DNA from 2 places in the Bacillus sp. SSR7 genome. Region 2 is predicted to be linked to the other one. Evidence: a T-box and tRNA genes for the amino acid it is inferred to sense, from the RefSeq annotation. Region 2 holds a T-box; the other holds one or more tRNA genes.
What was found. A T-box is a leader RNA that pairs with one kind of tRNA and senses whether it is charged. The one in region 2 lies ahead of ileS (isoleucine--tRNA ligase), so its partner is inferred to be a tRNA-Ile.

Region 1 (6,238 bases), on a different contig from region 2:
GTATTCGTATTGCGAATGGATTTAAACAAACAATTTTCTTCTCCATTTTATTTGGTGAAATTGCAGTAATTGGTGGAATGTTTGCTTCGTATCAACTTGATTTAGCACCAGGTGGTACAATTGTTATGATAGCGGTTCTTATTTTAATTGGTGCGATTTTATGGAAAAAGAAAAAAACTGCATAAAGTAGGGATAGATATGAATCTAACAGAAGCTTTACGCCTAATGAAAGATAAAGGATACAAACATACTGGGAAAAGGGAAGAAATGCTCAGGTTATTTGCAGCTCACAATCGTTATTTAACGGCGAAGGACGTTCTAGAGCATATGAAGGATGATTATCCAGGTCTTAGCTTTGACACGATTTATCGTAACTTAACGGTGTTTGCTGAAATCGGTGTTTTAGAACAAACGGAATTAAACGGTGAAAAACATTTTCGTTTTACATGTTCTATTATGGAACATCATCATCATTTTATTTGTTTAGATTGCGGAGGGACGAAAGAGATTACTTCTTGCCCGATGGATTTTATGAATAAAGATTTTAACGGTTATGAAGTAACTGGTCATAAGTTTGAAATATATGGCCGTTGTCCAAAATGTGCAAAGTAAAAGCTCGTCAGTTCTATAACTGACGAGCTTTTTTACGTAGAAAAGAAGGTTGCTCACAAATGTTGTGGGCAACCTTCTTTTTATTGTTCTTGTGTTTCTTTTTCTTTTTCTCGTTCAGCAGCCATTTCAGCAGCAATTACGTCGATTTCTTTTTTCAGTTCTTCTACCATTATTTCTTCTGGTACTTTACGAACGACTTGCCCTTTGCGGAATAATAGTCCTTCTCCGCGCGCGCCGGCAATACCGATATCAGCTTCACGAGCTTCACCAGGACCATTTACAGCGCAGCCAAGTACTGCAACCTTAATTGGTACTTGTAGTGTAGAAATGTACTCTTCCACTTCATTAGCGATACTAATTAAATCAATTTCAATACGACCGCAAGTTGGACAAGAAATAAGTGTTGCTGCATTAGATGCAAGGCCGAATGACTTTAATAGTTCACGCGCAACTTTTACTTCTTCAACTGGGTCAGCACTTAATGAAATACGTAGTGTATTTCCGATGCCTTTACTTAAGATTGCTCCAAGACCAGCGGCACTTTTTACAGTTCCTGCAAATAACGTTCCAGATTCTGTGATACCTAAATGTAGTGGATAATCAAAAGCACGTGCAGCTTTTTCGTATGCTTCAATTGCCAAGTTAACATCAGAGGCTTTCATAGATACGATAATATCATGGAAATCTAAGTCCTCTAAAATTTTAATGTGATGTAGGGCGCTCTCAACCATACCATCTGCAGTTGGGTATCCGTACTTTTCTAAAATGTGACGCTCTAATGAACCTGCGTTTACACCGATACGGATTGGAATACCACGTTCTTTTGCTGCATTTACAACAGCTTCTACTTTATGGCGACGACCAATGTTACCTGGATTGATACGTACTTTATCAATGCCGCCTTCAATTGCTTTTAAAGCAAGGCGATAATCAAAATGAATATCAGCAACAAGCGGAATGTTGATTTGTTTTTTAATATCAGCAATAGCATTTGCTGCGCGTTCGTCTGGAACAGCAACACGCACGACTTGACAACCAGCTTCTTCTAAACGTTTAATTTCAGCAACTGTTGCTTCAACATCATGTGTTTTTGTTGTTGTCATACTTTGTATAATTAATTCATTATTACCGCCAATTGTTAAATTACCGACTTTAACTGGACGTGTTTTTGTACGATGAGTCATTTCATTCACGAATAGATCGCTCTCCTTATAAAAGAAGTTTCTTATTTAGTCCCTTATATCAATGATAGTATACGTGATACAGGGCTATAGAAACCGAAGTGCTCGGTTTCACTTTTACTATTGTATCAGCGCCTTTATGTAATTGACAAGGATTAAGTGATTGCTTATTGATATAACGGGAATTTATAAGACTTTCCAAGTTGTATTTTTGTAGCAGTTGTATTTTTATTTAATTGTTTAAAATCATCAATTACTTTTTCGATAGAAGGAATTTTCTTCTTATTAATCGCTTCTGTAATGGAAAGAACCGTATCACCTGTTTTGACTTCAATTGTTTTATAAGTGACATCTGTTTCTTTTTCCGCCTTGTTTTCTTTCTTTTGTTTTGTATTTGTACTTTCTTGTTTTATCGTTTCGGCCGCATTTGTCTTTTTATATGAACTTAACATCGGTAAAGTGCCGATTTTTATATCGTAATAAAATATATAACCAAGAACAAGCACGAATAAGAATATACCTAATCTCTTCATATTCTTCACTCCTTTGCTAGGAATATATGCTTGTCCAAAAAAAAAATGCCTATTTAGGCATTTTTTTCGTTCGGTTTTGGAACTTCTTTAATTGTTAAGTATAGAACAATTAAAACAACTGCGATATAAATGAATGTTGAGCCAGGTACAACGATTTTGAATAAATCCATAATCATAAAGAAGATTGTTGGAATTGTGTAGCTGTAGGCAGTTAACGTCCATACTTGCTTATAAGATAATTTACGTTGACCACTCATAGCAGAACCGATAAACGCAAGTAAAGTAATTCCTAAGAAAGTAATGAACAATTGGAATAGATATACTAAGACTCCGATAACAGCTAGTAAAATTGGATAAATACTATCGAATACAGAAATGAAATCTTGCAAATCTTTTTTCTCAAGAGATGTCCCTAATAAATCATTGTAGGAGTATGTTTGCGTCTGGCCATTTCCTATAGAAACTACTTTATCTTTTAAAATAAATAAACCAGTTTTATTTTGATACTTTTCGATATCTGTTGTATTTGGATCAAATACGAAAAGAGCATCTCCCTCTTCTTTTTGAATAGGTTGTTCAATATCAGCTTTTAGTTCACCATTTTCGATTTTAAAATCAGGTAAATCTTTTTCAATTGCTTGATTTACCATAGTAACACTATCTTGGATAAAGCTACCGTAAAAGAATGTTCTTGGAATAGTAGTGATTAGACAAAGTAGCATAATATACAAAATGGTTTTTCCGATTTTTTGAAAACGGAATAGCGCCATATCTTTAGGCGAATATACGCTTTTGACTAATTGGGTAAATATGGACATAGATTCACTTCCTTTATGTATGTATAAAATCATTGTAACGTAGGAATCTAGGGAATCTCAAGATATATTATATTTACATATAGTAGAGATAACTAAATTTCTTTTTATTAATTTTCTTCTTTTAAATGAGAAAAATACAATTGACACTTTTCTTTTCTATATGGTAAATTTATCTTACATTTCTTAAAGGATATATCCGATAGGAATTCCTTTATTTGATGTATTGTTACATACATAATTGTGGACCCTTAGCTCAGCTGGTTAGAGCAGACGGCTCATAACCGTCCGGTCGTAGGTTCGAGTCCTACAGGGTCCATATCCATTTCACGTGTTTATTATGTCAGTAGGAAGCTTCCTTGTAGAAGGGGGCTTTTTTTATGAAATATATGAGCATTTTAATTGAAAAGAAGTGGGAATTTTGCTACTTTAATGATAGCAAGACAATGTGATTTATTTGTTTGCACCCTATGGCAATTAGGGTAGAATGTAGTTGTATGTCACTTAAGTGGCAATACATAAACTGGGAGGAATATAACAATGGCAAAACACGAATTACCAAATTTACCTTATGCGTATGATGCTTTAGAGCCTCACTTTGACAAAGAAACAATGAACATCCATCATACAAAACACCATAACACGTACATCACAAACTTAAACGCTGCTTTAGAAGGTCATGCAGAATTAGCTGACAAAAGCGTAGAAGAATTAGTTGCAAACTTAAACGAAGTACCAGAAGCAATCCGTACAGCAGTACGTAACAATGGTGGCGGACATGCTAACCACACATTCTTCTGGACGATCTTATCTCCAAACGGCGGCGGACAACCAGTAGGCGAACTTGCAACTGCAATTGAAGCGAAATTCGGTAGCTTCGATGCATTCAAAGAAGAATTCGCAAAAGCTGGCGCAACTCGCTTCGGTTCTGGTTGGGCTTGGTTAGTAGTAAATAATGGTGAGTTAGAAGTAACAAGCACGCCAAACCAAGATTCTCCTCTAACTGAAGGTAAAACTCCAGTTATCGGTTTAGATGTTTGGGAACATGCTTACTACTTAAATTATCAAAACCGTCGTCCAGACTACATCGGTGCATTCTGGAACGTTGTAGATTGGAACGCTGCTGAAAAACGTTACCAAGAAGCAAAATAATTGTAATAACGATAGAAAAAGCTAGGAGAATGCTCCTAGCTTTTTTCTATGCTTTCCTTTTACATAATTGGGCTTGTCTTTGGAAGACTAGAACATGAAGTAAAGGAGAGTTGTGTATGAAGTGGAAACATATAATTGGTGACGTTGAAGTGAATCGGGATTTAGTGTTATTACTCTTTATTGGAGGTTTATACACGCTCGCAATTTCTTTATCGAATACGTTTGTTAACATTTATTTATGGAAACAAACACAAAATTATGTGAATCTCGGCTTGTATAATTTGGCCAGCGTTGTATTGCAGCCCCTCACATTTCTTATAGGTGGGAAATTAGCGAAGCGTATTGATCGCTCGATCTTGTTACGAATAGGCGTAGGCACGTTAGCAATTTTTTTTATCGTTGTTTTAGTAGCGGGAAAAAGCGCTTCTCACTATATTTTATTAATGGGGGCTCTTTTAGGAGTCGGATATGGTTTTTACTGGCTCGCGTTTAACTTATTAACATTTGAGATTACAGAACCAGAAACAAGAGATTTCTTTAACGGGTTTCTTGGGCTTCTTACATCCTTCTCTGGCATGATTGGACCGATAGCAGCTGGATACACAATTTCACGTATGGAGAAGTGGAGTGGTTATACGGTCATATTCTTCCTCTCGTTACTGTTATTTGCAATTGCTGTCGTTTTAAGCTTTTTTGTATCTAAGAGAGAATGTGAAGGGCGTTATGAGGTTACACAAGTTTTGAAAGAGCGACGGATTGATAAAAATTGGGGGAGAATTACACGTGCTCATTTTTTCCAAGGATTGAGAGAGGGAACATTCATTTTTGTTATTTCAGTATACGTGTACTTAGCAACTGATAGTGAGCTTGCATTAGGGAAATATAGCTTAGTAAATTCTGCTGTATCATTTGTATGTTACTATTTAGTTGCTCGTATGTTAAAGAAAGAGTGGCGAAAAAAAGCAATTTTACTTGGAGGCATTATTTTATATGCTGTCGTATTTTTAGTTATATTCAATGTTACATACACAAAATTACTTATTTATGCAGCATGCATTGCGATTGCATACCCTATTTTACTCGTTCCATATGGATCGATGACATATGATGTAATTGGTAGAGCGAAAAATGCGAGAGAGTGGCGTGTAGAGTATGTTGTTGTCCGAGAATTATGGTTAAATGCTGGGAGAATTTGTTCAGTTTTAAGTTTTTTATGTGCTGTATTATTCTTTCCGCCTGAAAAGAGTTTACCTTTCTTACTATGTATTTTAGGTGCTGGACATTTTCTTATTTATTTTGCAGTTAAAAATGTCAAATATGATGAAGGAAATGCAGGGAACACAAGTGTTGTAGCACAAGGAACCACGCAGAATCAAACAGAACCAGAAGGTTAACTTATCGTTTGTTTTATGCTAGAATAGAAAAAGATGTAAGACAGCAGTGAGGACACCTGTATGAAGGTGTCCCTTTCAAATTACATAGCTGTTGGTAGAGGGGGTTTGTATGGGCAAGAAACAGAAACAACAAAAGAAAAAGACTCACGTTCCTTTTCGGTTAAACGTGCTGTTTTTCTGCGTGTTTTTAATGTTCTCCGCGGTTATTGTAAGGCTTGGTTATGTACAAATTGTTCGCGGTGAGGAATATAAGAATGAAGTGGAGAGGAAAGAAAACTCGACGATAAGTAATCCTGTACCACGTGGGAAAATATTTGACCGTTATGGGCGACCTGTAGTAGATAATGCAGCTGTACGTACGATTACATTTACAAAAATGAAAGGATCAACTGCAGAGGCTCGCTTAGAAACAGCGAAAAAATTAGCAGATTTGATTGAAGTACCGACAGATAAATTAACAGATCGCGATAAAAAAGATTATTGGCTTGCTATTCATAAAGAAGAAGCGCAAGAAAAAATTACGAAAAAAGATCGTCAAGAGTTTAAAGATA
Region 2 (6,238 bases):
GATTGTACAAAAGGATAATTATTGTGTTCCGACAAGTTTAGAAATGATGTTGCAGTTATGGGGAGAAAAACGTACACAAGATGAAATAGCAGAGTTTATTTTTGATATGACAGGCTCGAAGTTTTCAGACACTGTTTCTTATTTAGAAGAATTAGGTTATGAATATCGTTATTTTAAAGGGAATGTAGAAAATTATAAGAGACTGTTAGATCAGGGGATTCCCGTTTTATTAAGTATAGATATTGAGCATGCGTCACATGTACAAGTACTAGCTGGATATGATGATACATTGCAAGCTTTTTATGTTCAAGATCCGAACTTTATCGAACCAGTTATTGTGGAATATAGTAAGTTACAAGAAAAATATCGTTATACAGGTTGTTTAGCGATTACATTTGTTCCGAAAGAAAAGAAGGAACAACTATCATTTTTAAATGAAGAAGAAAATACTTATTTCAAATCCATTTTTTCTTTAACGGATCATTTAGATGAACACGATAAAGAAGGGATTCATAAGTTAGTACAGTTTTTAAAAGAAACAAGTGATAATCCGAATACGTGGTTATATACAGTTAAGCATTTAGATGTTGAAGTAGATAAAGAATTTATTTTATATTGTATCGATAAGTTAATGGAGAAGTTTCCAAACTCGGACTTTGTTAAATTACATGGTGCGCAGTGCTTTATTCGCCTGGAAGAATTAGAAAAAGCTGCACAAATGCTTGCGAGTGTTGAGAAGAAAAATAATCGTGCTTTATATCATTTAATAAAAGGAAGATATGCTTTTGAACAGGAAAGTTATATAGAAGCGATTTCAAGTTTTCGTTCCTCATTACAATTAGACGCAGATCAGCCGATCGCTTGGAGTTTCCTTGCGTTATCATATATGTATATCGATCAATCTGATAAGGCATTTCAGTTTTCTCAAGTTGCTTTAGAACGTAGTCCAGAAAGATTTACTTTAACGAATCACGGGTTAATATTGATAGATTTAGAAAGATATGAAGAAGCGTATGAAATCTTTAACGATCTGTTAAGAGAGTATAAAAATGAAGCACATGTATGGTATGAGCGAGCGAGATGTGCACATCATTTAGGGAAATTATATTTAGCAATAAAAGGGCTTAAAATAGCAATTCATTTGGATAGTAATGCACCTTACATTTATACAAAACTTTCGGAAATATACGAATCTGATTTGAAGGATGAAGAAAGTACGAAAGAAGTTTTATTAAAGGGTATTGAGAATTGTGATGATAAGGCACCTCTATACGTAAAACTTGGGGATTACCATTTCCAAAATGATAGTCTGGAAGAAGCGGAAACATTGTATACTCGTGCTTTAGAAGAAAATCATGATGATGTATATTCTCACTTCGGACTTACGCAAGTTTATATGGCAAGAGAACAATATAAGGAAGCAAAAGAATATATTCTCAGTATCGAAAAACAAATTGAAAAGAGCCAAGATTTCCTTATGAACGCTGGAATGGTTTTATGGGATGCTGAAGTTGAACTTGGTGGAAGTGAAGAAGGGTTTAAAGTAGCATTGTCTAAGTTAGAGAGTGGTATAAAACAGAGCGAATATAATGTAGCAAGCGCGTTAGATGAATATGTGAATCGAATTAAAGGAACGGTATTTGTGCAGCGAGGTATAGCATTCTTAAGAACATTAGACAAAGAAAGAAATGAAGTAAGTGAATACGGTTGTTATACAGGTATTTTATATGAATCTATTGGACAGTATGGCCAAGCGATGAAAAGATATAAAAGGGCGATAGAACAAAAGGAAACGGCATTACCGTATTACCGAATTGGTGAAACACTTATGGCATTAGGGCAGTTGTCAGAAGCAAAACAAGCGTATGAAACATGTTTAGAACTTGATGGGAATTTCGTCGGTGTACATTTACAGCTTGCGGAAATATATGAAAAAGAAGAAAATCGTTCTAAAGAACAAAGTCATATGGTTCAGGCGATGAAAGAAGAGCCGTTGCATATTAATATGGAATATTTGGCACAGCTTTCAGTAGAAATGAATCTCCAGGAAGAATTGCTGGCTGAACTAGAACAATTAGCGGACGAAGTACCTGAAATATGGCGATTAGATGCGATTGCATATGTGTATGGAGCAATGAATGAACTAGATAAAGAACAAGTACAGATTGAAGAGGCACTACGATTAGATGGCGAGCATACAGAAGTTTTATATCATTATGCAAAAGTATTAGTGAAAAATAGAAATGCAAAAGCAATTGAAATTGCGATGAAAGTGATACAAAAAGATGTGAATAATGAACGTATATTTGATGTATATGTAAAAGCGATAGAACAACATAAGAAATGGTCTAACATACGAGATTTTCTTCATATATTAAAAGTAAAAAAGGCAGACAGAAGTATGGCGTTTATGTATGCTGCATCTGCGGTTACAGAAAGATGGATTGAACGTCAACAAAATGAACAGCCGAAGAAATCTATAATTACAAGAGCTTTTTATCGCATGAAAAACCGTGCGAAAGAAATTTCTATTATTACTACGATCATTGATTTATATGAAATTTCGTTACAGTTAAATCCGAAAAATAGTATGGCAGCGCAGCGATTTGCGCTATTTTACGAGAATGTGACGATGAATAAAGAGGCAATAGGTGTATTGCAAACATCGTTAGAAAATAAATGGGATTATGATGTAGCGAAGCAACTTGTAAATCTTTTCATAGAGTACGAGGAAGAGGATATGATAAGGGATGCTTCGGAAGTAACGAAGCAAATGGTTCGAGAGTTACCAGATGATTATGATACTCTTCTTCTGCAAGCACAAGTATTGTTTAAAGCGGGGGAAGAAAGAAGGGCAGAAAAGATTACCTTACAATTAACGGAGCAAACACCATTTGTAAGTAGAGCATTTCTTGCTTTAGGAGAAATATATCAAAGTCAAGAGAGGTTTGAAGAGGCAATTCATGTATTAGAAAATGCCGCTATACATCATCCGAATGAAACAGCAATTCTTCTTTCTTTAGCATCTTCATATCATGGTGCTGGCCAAACGATAAAGGCAGAAAAAATAACAAATGAAGTATTAACAATGGATGCGAGTGATTTGTTAGCGAGATACGATCGTGCTTGTTATTTAGCGCAGTTAAACAGAAATGAAGAGGCGAAGGAAGAGCTTGAAATTGTACTTCGTGAGGATGAGTCAGGATTTTTTGCTGAACTTATCGAGGATAATGAAAATTTAGCAGTATTGCGAGAATTTGAAAAGTAATTGTATAAGAAGAATGAAAAAGGATATAAATAAAGTGAAACTTTAATCAGTGGGGGTTTTCTTCATCCCCCACTGATTATCAGCCCTCACCAATCGGACTTTAATGGGTAGCCCGCCCCCCACCTAACTTCTTTGCTTTCGCTGAATTTTGAGGTGGGGGTCTTACTGCCCATTAAAGCGGGATAAAATATATTTTGAATTAGTTGACAATTCATCGCCTGATGGCATAAAATAACTTTTAACAAAGTATACAAATCTGAAGACGAGAAAGAGTAAAATAGTGTACTGTTCCCCAGAGAGCCGGTATGTTGCTGAAAGCCGGTGTGCAGACGTTATTTGAAAATCATCTCCGAGGAGCCGAGGCTGAAAGTAAGTAAGCCCGGACGGATGTCTACCGTTACAAAGAACACGTATGATAGTACGTTGCTAAGTGCTATTAGCGAAGAGCTAATAGAATTAGGGTGGTAACGCGGTTAAACCCGTCCCTACTTCATAGGGACGGGTTTTTTGTGTGCTTTAAAACATAAAAAGGAGTGATTGTAGATGAAGAAAGTAGATGTAAAAGAGTCAGCTGTAGGGAGAGAAACACGTATTCGTAAGCAGTGGAACGAGCAAAGTATTTTCGAGCAATCAATTCAGAATCGAGAAGGCGCACAATCGTTTGTTTTTTATGAAGGACCACCAACGGCGAATGGATTACCGCATGTAGGTCATGCGCTTGGACGAACAATTAAAGATGTAGTAGCAAGATATAAAACGATGGCTGGTTATAAAGTATTAAGAAAAGCGGGATGGGATACACACGGTTTACCTGTAGAATTAGGTGTTGAGAAGCAACTCGGTATTTCTGGTAAACATGAAATCGAAGAGTATGGAATTGAACCATTTATTAAGAAGTGTAAAGAGAGTGTATTCACATATGAGAAGCAGTGGCGTGAATTCACTGAAAGTATCGGTTATTGGGTAGACATGGATGATCCATACGTTACGTTAGAGAATCCATATATCGAAAGTGTATGGCATATTTTAGGGACGATTCATGAAAAAGGTTTATTGTATAAAGGGCATAGAGTTTCACCATATTGCCCAAGTTGTCAAACTTCACTAAGTTCACATGAGGTTGCCCAAGGGTATCAAATAGTAAAAGATTTAAGTGCAACAGTTAAGTTTAAAGTGAAAGATAGTGACAATGAATACTTCCTAGGTTGGACGACAACACCTTGGACACTTCCAGCAAATGTTGCACTCGCTGTACATCCAAATATGGAATACGTGAAAGCGAAACAAGAAGGTCATGTATACATTGTTGCGAAAGAACGTGTACAAAATGTTTTAAAAGAAAACTATGAAGTATTATCTGTTCATAAAGGAGAAGAATTATTAAATACTTCTTACACAGCACCGTTTCCAATGAAAGAAGTTACAAATGGTTACCGCGTTATCGGAGCAGATTTTGTAACGGCAGATAGTGGTACAGGACTTGTTCATATTGCTCCAGCATACGGAGAGGATGATTATAGAGTCGTTCAAAGTGAAGGATTGTCATTCTTACATGTTGTAGATGAGAAAGGTGAGTATACAGAGGCAGTACCATTTTTGAAAGGGAAATTTGTTAAAGATTGTGACGTAGATATCGTTCGTTATTTAGCGAAGGAAGATTTACTTTACCATAAAGAAAAGTATGAACATAGTTACCCACATTGTTGGCGCTGTGATTCACCACTTCTTTATTATGCAGGAGAGAGCTGGTTAATCCGCACGACTGCAATTAAAGATACATTTTTACAAAATAACGATACTGTTACTTGGTATCCAGATCATATGAAAAATGGACGATTTGGTAAGTTTTTAGAAAACATGGTGGACTGGAATATTAGCCGAAATAGATATTGGGGAACACCATTAAACGTATGGGAATGTGAAAGTTGCGATCATCAATTCTCTCCGAAAAGTATTGCTGATTTAAGAAAGCATAGTACGAAAGAAACACCTAAAGATTTAGAATTGCATAAGCCGTATGTAGATGAAGTGCAAGTTTGCTGCGAAAAATGCGGAAGTACAATGAAGCGTACACCAGAAGTAATTGATGTTTGGTTTGATAGTGGTTCGATGCCATTTGCGCAATATCATTATCCGTTTGAAAATAAAGAGTTATTTGAAGAACAGTTTCCAGCAGATGTAATTGCAGAAGGAATTGATCAAACACGCGGCTGGTTTTATAGTTTATTAGCTGTATCAGCACTATATACGGGAAAAGTACCGTATAAACGAGTGTTATCATTAGGGCATGTATTAGACGAAGAAGGACGGAAAATGTCTAAAAGTAAAGGGAATGCACTAGATCCAGTTGATTTAGTAGAGAAGTTTGGTGCAGATGCTTTAAGATGGGCTTTACTCGTTGACAGTGCTCCGTGGAATGCGAAGCGTTTTTCTGAAAGAACAGTATTAGAAGCAAAATCTAAATTTGTAGATACATTAGTCAATGTGTATAGCTTCTACGTTTTATATGCAAATTTAGATGAGTATAATCCGAACGAAACGTATGACGTAAAGCGGACGAAATTGGATGAATGGGCATTATCAAGATTGCATAGCACAACGAAAAAAGTGAGAACTGCACTTGATGATTATCAATTTACGAATGCAGCTCGTGAAATCGCGACGCTTGTAGATGAAGTAAGTAACTGGTACGTAAGACGATCACGTAATCGTTTCTGGGAGTCTGGTATGAATGCTGAAAAAGCAGCTGCGTATGAGACACTTCATGAAGTGCTTGTGACAATTAGTAAATTAATTGCACCATTTACACCGTTTGTCGCTGAAGATATTCATTTGAATTTAACTGGAAGTAGCGTTCATTTAGAGGATTATCCAGTTGTAAATGAATCACTACTTCAGCCGAAATTAGAAGCGGAAATGGATGCAGTTTTACAAGTTGTTGAACTTGGAAGAAGTAATCGTAATCAGCAT

Region 1: it encodes a tRNA-Ile, which carries the amino acid that the T-box ahead of ileS (isoleucine--tRNA ligase) is inferred to sense. The anticodon was not compared.

What each region holds. Positions count from the first base shown of each region.
Region 1 is NZ_JBVVXV010000002.1:223,671-229,908, forward strand. It holds gene AC0NJG_RS05135 (metal ABC transporter permease) at 1-185, shown strand, start outside; gene AC0NJG_RS05140 (Fur family transcriptional regulator) at 199-612, shown strand; gene ispG (flavodoxin-dependent (E)-4-hydroxy-3-methylbut-2-enyl-diphosphate synthase) at 693-1,796, opposite strand; gene AC0NJG_RS05150 (hypothetical protein) at 1,961-2,326, opposite strand; gene AC0NJG_RS05155 (DUF1189 domain-containing protein) at 2,380-3,144, opposite strand; tRNA gene AC0NJG_RS05160 (tRNA-Ile) at 3,387-3,460, shown strand; gene sodA (superoxide dismutase [Mn]) at 3,682-4,293, shown strand; gene AC0NJG_RS05170 (MFS transporter) at 4,410-5,687, shown strand; gene AC0NJG_RS05175 (peptidoglycan D,D-transpeptidase FtsI family protein) at 5,797-6,238, shown strand, end outside.
Region 2 is NZ_JBVVXV010000001.1:781,890-788,127, reverse strand. It holds gene AC0NJG_RS03865 (bacteriocin-processing peptidase family protein) at 1-3,268, shown strand, start outside; T-box leader at 3,519-3,758, shown strand; gene ileS (isoleucine--tRNA ligase) at 3,812-6,238, shown strand, end outside.